Regions from separate parts of the Paenibacillus sp. FSL R5-0914 genome, predicted to be linked through region 1. Evidence: a T-box and tRNA genes for the amino acid it is inferred to sense, from the RefSeq annotation. Region 1 holds a T-box; the other holds one or more tRNA genes.
What was found. A T-box is a leader RNA that pairs with one kind of tRNA and senses whether it is charged. The one in region 1 lies ahead of trpS (tryptophan--tRNA ligase), so its partner is inferred to be a tRNA-Trp.
Positions count from the first base shown of each region.

Region 2: it encodes a tRNA-Trp, which carries the amino acid that the T-box ahead of trpS (tryptophan--tRNA ligase) is inferred to sense. The anticodon was not compared.

Region 1 is NZ_JBBORH010000002.1:425,614-430,017, forward strand. Features, by position in the region: gene MKX60_RS18000 (aminopeptidase) at 1-402, shown strand, start outside; gene MKX60_RS18005 (DUF4303 domain-containing protein) at 465-1,562, opposite strand; gene trpS (tryptophan--tRNA ligase) at 1,731-2,738, opposite strand; T-box leader at 2,841-3,124, opposite strand; gene MKX60_RS18015 (hypothetical protein) at 3,325-3,750, shown strand; gene MKX60_RS18020 (winged helix-turn-helix transcriptional regulator) at 3,807-4,175, opposite strand; gene MKX60_RS18025 (sigma-70 family RNA polymerase sigma factor) at 4,400-4,404, shown strand, end outside.
Region 2 is NZ_JBBORH010000001.1:1,836,292-1,840,695, reverse strand. Features, by position in the region: gene MKX60_RS08190 (BMP family ABC transporter substrate-binding protein) at 1-823, opposite strand, end outside; gene MKX60_RS08185 (AraC family transcriptional regulator) at 1,150-1,899, shown strand; tRNA gene MKX60_RS08180 (tRNA-Leu) at 2,033-2,111, opposite strand; tRNA gene MKX60_RS08175 (tRNA-Cys) at 2,126-2,199, opposite strand; tRNA gene MKX60_RS08170 (tRNA-Gly) at 2,212-2,286, opposite strand; tRNA gene MKX60_RS08165 (tRNA-Gln) at 2,293-2,367, opposite strand; tRNA gene MKX60_RS08160 (tRNA-His) at 2,389-2,461, opposite strand; tRNA gene MKX60_RS08155 (tRNA-His) at 2,502-2,577, opposite strand; tRNA gene MKX60_RS08150 (tRNA-Trp) at 2,614-2,687, opposite strand; tRNA gene MKX60_RS08145 (tRNA-Tyr) at 2,695-2,780, opposite strand; tRNA gene MKX60_RS08140 (tRNA-Thr) at 2,786-2,861, opposite strand; tRNA gene MKX60_RS08135 (tRNA-Phe) at 2,882-2,957, opposite strand; tRNA gene MKX60_RS08130 (tRNA-Asp) at 2,965-3,042, opposite strand; tRNA gene MKX60_RS08125 (tRNA-Met) at 3,069-3,145, opposite strand; tRNA gene MKX60_RS08120 (tRNA-Val) at 3,163-3,238, opposite strand; tRNA gene MKX60_RS08115 (tRNA-Glu) at 3,294-3,368, opposite strand; tRNA gene MKX60_RS08110 (tRNA-Ser) at 3,386-3,478, opposite strand; tRNA gene MKX60_RS08105 (tRNA-Asn) at 3,482-3,557, opposite strand; rRNA gene MKX60_RS08100 (23S ribosomal RNA) at 3,618-4,404, opposite strand, start outside.

The DNA.
Region 1 (4,404 bases):
GAAGGCCTTTCCTTCACTTTTAAAGATGGAAAAGTAGTAGCATATGAAGCTGAATCCGGACGTGAGCATTTGACTTCGCTGCTGGCAACCGATGAAGGTGCATCCTATTTAGGAGAAGTGGCTTTAGTGCAGCATGATTCTCCAATCTCTCGCTTGAACCGAATTTTCTACAATACAGGGATTGATGAGAATGCCTCCTGCCATTTCGCGTTGGGAAGTGCTTATCCTGTCAATATTGAAGGCGGCACAAAGCTTACGAATGAAGAGCTTGTCGCACGAGGTGCTAATGTCAGCTTAACGCATGTCGATTTTATGATTGGTTCAGCTGAGCTGGATATTGACGGAGAATTGGCAGATGGTACAATTGAACCGGTATTCCGTAAAGGGAATTGGGTGCTGTAAGTGAAAATAAGGCCGTAATGATCCCTTGGGGGGAGGGTTACGGCCTTTTCTTTTGAGAATATTTATAAATTTATTACAGCGTTTATTTCGCGCAAAGCGTCTTCCAGATCTTCGCCTCTTTCATTCATTCGGTTTGCTAGCTGCTTACAATCATCAAGTTGTTGCTTTGTTAGCGGTCCTGCAAAATGCAGCGCTTCAATATAGTAATAAATGAAGTAATAATTCTCAATTTCAATGATCTCCAAATCTATTAAGGGATTTAAACGTTGGATGCATTCCTGAGCCAGTGCATTTCCAAGATGCTCCATTTGTATGAACACTTCTAGGTCAGACTTCCCGTAAATATATGGAATCGTTTCACTGTAGCTACTAAGAACTGCGTCGGACCAATAATCTAAATATTCTGTGACTGAGAAATGTTGATTCTGCAACATCAGCTCTCGAAATTTTAAATCTTTTGCATGATCAAATGGGAAAATCTTTGCGAATAAAGCAGGTTCGATGGTTTTTGGCATCACAATACTGTAATCTACGTCATTGTTCCCTGTGGAGGCAAAGGCAATAAAGTCTTCAGTTGTATTTAATGACTCAAGCTCACCCTCAGTGATCAAACGCTGCATTGCTCTTAGCGTCAGCAGATAATACCCCATTTTAATAATCCCTGCTTCAAAGGCGATGATAGGTTGATCCTCCGTGTTAAAGAGAAAATCTTCTTCTGGATAAGTTGTCAGATCTGCTAGTTGGGTAAAAAAATTCACGATCTTATCGTCTTCAAGCCATAAGTGGTACCGAAAATCCCCCTGATTATATTTCAACCAGTTTATTGAACGTTCATCTCGATCCATTGGATTTCTCTCCAAAGCCCGCTGGAAACCTTCAAGGGTATTTAGATAAATGTTGATGTTATAAAACTCATCAGCTTGAAGATTAAAAACATAGACATCTTTATTGTCAGGTCCACTCGCGAAAGAAGAAATGACTGCTTTACTGTTCTTAACGAGGGTATTTACAAAGCTTTCAGCTGTAACAATTTCAATATGAATAGGTTTAGTGGGACTAAATTTTGCTCTGTTTCCATCATATAAAAGATAGTAACCTTCTTGGTGGAACGGAGTTCTCTCTTCAAGCACACGTCCAAGCTGTGAATAAAATGTATTCATGTCCATTCTTCTTTCTACTATGATTTAAATGAATGATTCGACAATTTCTTCTTTTTTCCTCTAAGAGCCGCTGTCCAATGTGACGCTGGATGATGAAGAGTCAATAATTGTTTCTAAAAAAACGCCAGAGCTCTCTTCAATAGAGAGTCCGGCGTTTTTTTATTGCCCTTAGAGATCAGTTTTATTTGAAAAATAATTAAGGCCCATAGCCTCGCGTACTTCGGACATCGTTTCTTGAGCAATATCGCGGGCACGCTTAGTTCCGGATAATAAGATATCCTCAACAACCTTGGGTCTGGCAGCATAATAGGAGCGACGCTCACGCATTGGTTCAATTAGCAGGTCTAGAGCTGTCGAGATAAGCTGCTTACAAGCAGAACAGCTTATACTGCCACTTTCACAGCTATCGTGAATTTCTGGGGCGCCATGTGAACGAACTGCACGATGATAAGCATAAATGGGACAAATATCTGGATGCCCAGGATCATTTTTATGAACACGGGCTGGATCGGTTGTGGCTTTACGGATCTTGAAGGTGATCTCTTCTTTCGTAGAGTCCAGCTCGATAGCATTGCCTAGGCTTTTACTCATTTTAGCGTTGCCGTCTGTTCCTACTAGTCTTGGCGTCTCGCTGATAAGCGCTCTGGGCTCTACAAGGATAGGGCTGTACAGTTCGTTGAATCTACGTACGATTTTGCGGGTCAACTCCAGATGGGGAAGCTGGTCTTCTCCTACAGGAATAATCGTCGCTTTACAAAAGGTTATATCCGCAGCCTGGCTAACTGGATAACCTAGAAAACCATAATACAATTCATCTAAGCTGGAATTTTTCGATTCGGCTTTAATCGTGGGATTATGCCGTAAAGAATTCACAGTAACAAACATGGAGAATAGGACGGTCAGCTCAGCGATCTCAGGAACCATAGATTGAATAAATAGGGTTGCTTTATCTGGATTTATACCCGCCGATAAATAGTCCAGTGTGATTTCATTCAAGTTTTGACCAAGGTGTTGAGGCCGATCAAAGTGAGTCGTTAGGGCTTGAATATCTGCTAGAAATACAAAAGTATCATATTGCTCCTGTAGAGCCACTCGGTTCTGTAAACTGCCCACGTAATGGCCAAGGTGCAGCTTTCCAGTCACTCGATCTCCAGTTAATACACGTTTTTTTATCATTTGAATTCCTCCTGTTTTGTTGCTTCTGACTAACATTGAGTCGCCACCACCAGCCATCATCCATGGCCATCACCTCCTTTAAATGACAAAAAAACCTCATCCAATAAGGACGAAGTTGTCGTGGTACCACCTTAAATGATCGCGCAACCAGGTTTCGTTAGTATTACGATCTTCTCTTACCGGTACGGAGAAGGTCTGAGACAATCTCGATACAGGTCCCTTGATAACGGCGGGAAACCCGGCTTTCCCTACAACATCAGCTAAGATGGTTCGGAAGAGCAACTCTAAAGGCCATTCGATCAAGCGCTGGACACCGGTTCGCAGCAGCCACCGGCTCTCTGAAGTCCATGTTCGATTGTCTACTTACCCTTCGTCAGCGTTGTTCATGATATTTTGGTAATTGTAATTCTGATGAGTGAGTTTGTCAATGGTTGGAAATTAGATGATGATACAGAGCATCTAGGTTTATATGATCTAGCAAAGTATCATTTAAATGTATATTATCATCAGCAATTAAGTCCAATCTATCATTGTTGATTCACAATATAATAATGTATAACCTTGTAATTGAATGGAGTGATGATAAATGGCGACAAATATAAGTTATGGTTCACAGGCAAAAATCCCCTTAGACCCGTTTAATACTGTTACAACGGTTGCAGGGATTCCTGGAGCTGGAGCGGGTCTAGCCACGGCGCAAGTAAATATTAGTCCGGCTAATCCGGCCTCTTTCTCCAGCAGAGTCGAGTTAAATGGTAGTTTTAGTCTTACTGCACTTGCTAATAGCCAATTTCTTGTTTTAATCCGACGTGCTGGAGTCGATATTTATAGCTCCTTTTTTCGTTTTACTACAACTACTGATATTCAATTAAATGTTCAGTGGGTTGATGGTCCTTATATTGGAATCCACAACTATGAATTGGTAATTCAGAATGATAGCAACTTGCCTATAAATCTATTTGGACCCATATCATTCACAGCAACTGCTATAGGTGGAGATGGCGTAATTTAAGTTATGGGACAGTTAAATCGATCTGATTTAACTGTCCTTTTTTCTTGGGGGAAAATTTATTTATTTAAAATGTTGTCCTCTAAAACAGCATATTTATCGCCATATTGCTTAATGATATGTTGTTCTCCCCAATTACATAGAGAAGTCAAAATGTCGCTTAAACTATCACCATACTCACTAAGCTCATATTCCACTTTGGGTGGAACCTGATTGTATACGATCCGGTTGATAATTCCATCGGCCTCAAGTTCGCGTAGTTGCTGGGTTAACATTTTTTGAGTAATTCCGGGCATTAACTGTTTTAGTTCCGATGTTCGTTTTTTGCCATGAGTTAAATGACACAAAATTACGCATTTCCATTTTCCTCCAATTACTTCGAGTGTGGCCTCAACAGAAATATTGTATTTTTTCTTGATAGTTGTCATGATATCCTCCAATATATAGGTACTTTTTAGTACCTATGGTACTTTTAAGTGCGTACTATTGATTATGTCCGATTTTACTAATCATAACATTTATCGTTCTTTTTTTATAGAATGTTATAATTTTAAGTGCTCAGTCCCAAAAAAGTTAATATAAATAAAAACCGTTTCTATACCCTCCCCGTCTTAATCTATGAGAGGTTTAGGAGAGGGGGCTAAGGAAGGATATGAC
Region 2 (4,404 bases), on a different contig from region 1:
GCAACATCGCCTGATCGGAGTCTACACCGATAGCATATTTCTTCTTCTCCTTAGCTGCGTCAAAGATTCCAAGACCTGTGCCCCCAGCCACGTTAAAAATAACGTCCACACCGGAGTTATATTGAATCAGCGAAAGCTCCTTGCCTTTAGCCGGGTTAACGAAATCACCAGCATATGATACTGCGACCTTCACATCAGGATCAACATATTGAGCGCCCTGAATGTAGCCTACCAAGAAAGCGTTAATTCCTGGAATGTCCATGCCGCCTACAAAACCGATCACATTCTCAGGATTAGCATTTTCCATATCCGATTGTGTAGCTAGCGCCGCTACAGCACCTGCTAGAAAAGATACTTCATTTGTTGCATAAGACATGTTGTACATATTCTCTGGTGCTTCATCTATATCGGTATCATAGTTAATGAACTTTTTGTCAGGATATAATTCAGCCGTTGCATTAAACATCTCTGTAATTTCCGATCCGCCAGAAATAATAACATCCCAGTCCTCAGCGGCGATATCGTTAAACGTAGGCTCCCATTTCGTTTTATCGACACCCATTTCTACAACTTTTGTTTCTGCACCCAGCTCATCCTTAACCTTTTGCAAACCGCTATTCGCAGAGTCAAAGAAAGATTTATCTCCAAGCGTTCCTGGAATCAGAAGTACAACTTTGAGTTTATCCCCTGAACCTGTTTCTCCACCTTCAGCTGCGTTAGATCCTGCATTCGCGGAAGATCCATTACTCGACGTATTATTTCCACAGGCTGTGACCATTACCATTACTACTAGTAACAACAAAGAAAGAACTTTCTTATTCATTTTTCTATTCCCCCTATTTATAGTTGGTTAGTAATTTGAGAGATTCTCCTTCTTAGTCCGTTGTATATTTCACGATTTAGATGGAAACTCTCATTTTTCATGTAACATTGTCAAAAATTTAATGATTTTAACGAATACACTCAAAAAAAGAGAGAAAATTATAATTTTTACGAATAATCCGACTAATTTCCGAACGAGATGGCCAGTCAGGTTGCTAATCTTCGGATTTCTTGATACGATCATATCAAATATTAATGAAAATAATTATATGATTTCGGTCATAATTTTGTGCGATTCGGCTAAAACATAATTATTGGAGGCTCATCATGGATCGTGTTCTATATATTGTAAATGCAGCACATGAGGTTAATACCTATATTCCACCACACCAGCATGAATGTTATGAACTAGTCTATTATTTAAACGGATTAGGAACTACCAATGTAGGTTCGCGAAGTTATCATTTTCGTTCTTCTTCATTCGCGCTGATACCACCCAATCATAAACATGACGAGAATCATCGCGAGGATGCTACTATACTATTTGTAGGCTTCCATTCAAATCACCCAAATATGGAGAATTTGCAAGGCGTATATGAAGATGATAAAGACCATACTGTTCTACAGATCTTGCTTCGAATGAAAGCAGAGTTTACGCGCAAACAAGATGGATTCTCTGAACTATTGAACCTTCAAATGAGCGAAATCACTGTTCATCTGATACGGCTTCTTAGCGCCTCTGGGTTTCAATCACCAACGGAAGACAGAGTCCAATATGTTCTAAACTATATGAATGAGCATTACCGCCATAAGCTATCGGTCGCAACACTTTCAGAGATGTCTGGATACAGCTATGATCGTTTCCGCCATTTATTTAAAGAGCGATTCGGTTCTTCACCTCTGCGCTATCTACTATTGAAACGTCTGGATTATGCAAAGTCTCTCTTGCAACATACCCAAATGCATATCTCTGAAGTATCAGCTGCTGCTGGGTTTGTGAATGACGCCCAATTCTGCAATATGTTTAAACGTGAAATTGGTCTCACCCCACGAGCATTCCGACTAAGCAGTCAATAAAACAACATTCCACACAAAAAGGCCGTTGATTAGAGACGCCTCTAATTCAACGGCTTAAGAATAAAAGCTCAAAGACAAAGAAAAAAGGTTTGTAAAGTTGCTTGTATAAGCAACTTTACAAACCTTTTTGATATACCGGCGAGAGGACTCGAACCTCCACGGTTTCCCTCTCGATTTTGAGTCGAGCGCGTCTGCCATTCCGCCACGCCGGCACATATGAACTTAATGGAGGCGCCACCCAGATTTGAACTGGGGATAAAGCTTTTGCAGAGCTTTGCCTTACCACTTGGCTATGGCGCCATATGAAAACTTTGGAGCGGACGACGGGAATCGAACCCGCGACCCTCGCCTTGGCAAGGCGATGCTCTACCGCTGAGCCACGTCCGCATAAAATGGCTGGGGATATAGGATTTGAACCTATGCGTGACGGAGTCAAAGTCCGTTGCCTTACCGCTTGGCTAATCCCCAATAACATTTTAAAATAAAAGGGGCGACTGATGGGTCTCGAACCCACGAATGCCGGAACCACAATCCGGTGCGTTAACCACTTCGCCACAATCGCCATATTAAACTAATATTGTTGCTGTTCTTCTTAAAGTAAATGGGGCGACCGATGGGACTTGAACCCACGAATGCCGGATCCACAAACCGGTGCGTTAACCCCTTCGCCACGACCGCCATATTAAACTTTAGAGAAAGACTTTAGATAAAGATTGGCAGGGGCAGCAGGAATTGAACCCACACCAACGGTTTTGGAGACCGTTGTTCTACCTTTAAACTATGCCCCTAAAAAAATGGTGGGGGATGATGGATTCGAACCACCGAACACGTACGTGAGCAGATTTACAGTCTGATGCGTTTGGCCACTTCGCTAATCCCCCAAAGATGGTGCCGGCGAGAGGACTTGAACCCCCAACCTACTGATTACAAGTCAGTTGCTCTACCAATTGAGCTACACCGGCATATTAAGTTGTATACTATATGGTGGCTCGAGACGGATTCGAACCGCCGACACGAGGATTTTCAGTCCTCTGCTCTACCGACTGAGCTATCGAGCCAAGAAAATGGCGGAACCGACGAGATTCGAACTCGCGATCTCCTGCGTGACAGGCAGGCATGTTAGGCCAACTACACCACGGTTCCAAAAGATATAATTACTTGATGAAAATTGGTTGCGGGGGCAGGATTTGAACCTGCGGCCTTCGGGTTATGAGCCCGACGAGCTACCGGGCTGCTCCACCCCGCGTCGTTCTTAAATGAATATGGTGGAGGCTGAGGGGATCGAACCCCCGACCCTCTGCTTGTAAGGCAGATGCTCTCCCAGCTGAGCTAAGCCTCCGTAAACAACAATTGTTATTGTACCAAAGTCCACTATGTAAAATCAAGTGAAAATTTGGTGACCCGTATGGGATTCGAACCCATGTTACCTCCGTGAAAGGGAGGTGTCTTAACCCCTTGACCAACGGGCCATACTAAGTAAAATTTGTGGCGGAGAGAGAGGGATTCGAACCCTCGAGACGCTTGTGGCGCCTACACGATTTCCAATCGTGCTCCTTCGGCCAAACTCGGACACCTCTCCATATGGCTCCCCGAACAGGACTCGAACCTGTGACAACTCGATTAACAGTCGAGTGCTCTACCAACTGAGCTATCAGGGAATATTCATACCAGGCTTGATGCCTGAAAACTGAATCCGAATTGAATTTGCGTTTTAAGTATAGGATAAGCCCTCGACCGATTAGTATTGGTCAGCTCCATGCATTACTGCACTTCCACCTCCAACCTATCTACCTCGTCGTCTTCAAGGGGTCTTACTAATTGGGAAATCTCATCTTGAGGGGGGCTTCACGCTTAGATGCTTTCAGCGCTTATCCCGTCCGTACGTAGCTACCCAGCCATGCTTCTGGCGAAACAACTGGTGCACCAGCGGTACGTCCATCCCGGTCCTCTCGTACTAAGGACAGCTCCTCTCAAATTTCCTGCGCCCACGACAGATAGGGACCGAACTGTCTCACGACGTTCTGAACCCAGCTCGCGTACCGCTTTAATGGGCGAACAGCCCAACCCTTGGGACCTACTTCAGCCCCAGGATGCGATGAGCCGACATCGAGGTGCCAAACCTCCCCGTCGATGTGGACTCTTGGGGGAGATAAGCCTGTTATCCCCAGGGTAGCTTTTATCCGTTGAGCGATGGCCCTTCCATGCGGTACCACCGGATCACTAAGTCCGACTTTCGTCCCTGCTCGACTTGTAGGTCTCGCAGTCAAGCTCCCTTATGCCTTTGCACTCTTCGAATGATTTCCAACCATTCTGAGGGAACCTTGGAACGCCTCCGTTACTCTTTAGGAGGCGACCGCCCCAGTCAAACTGCCCGCCTGACACGGTCCCCGTACCCGATTAGGGTACTAGGTTAGAACCTAGATACGATCAGGGTGGTATCCCAACGGCGCCTCCACCGAAGCTTGCGCTCCGATTTCTACGGCTCCCACCTATCCTGTACAGATC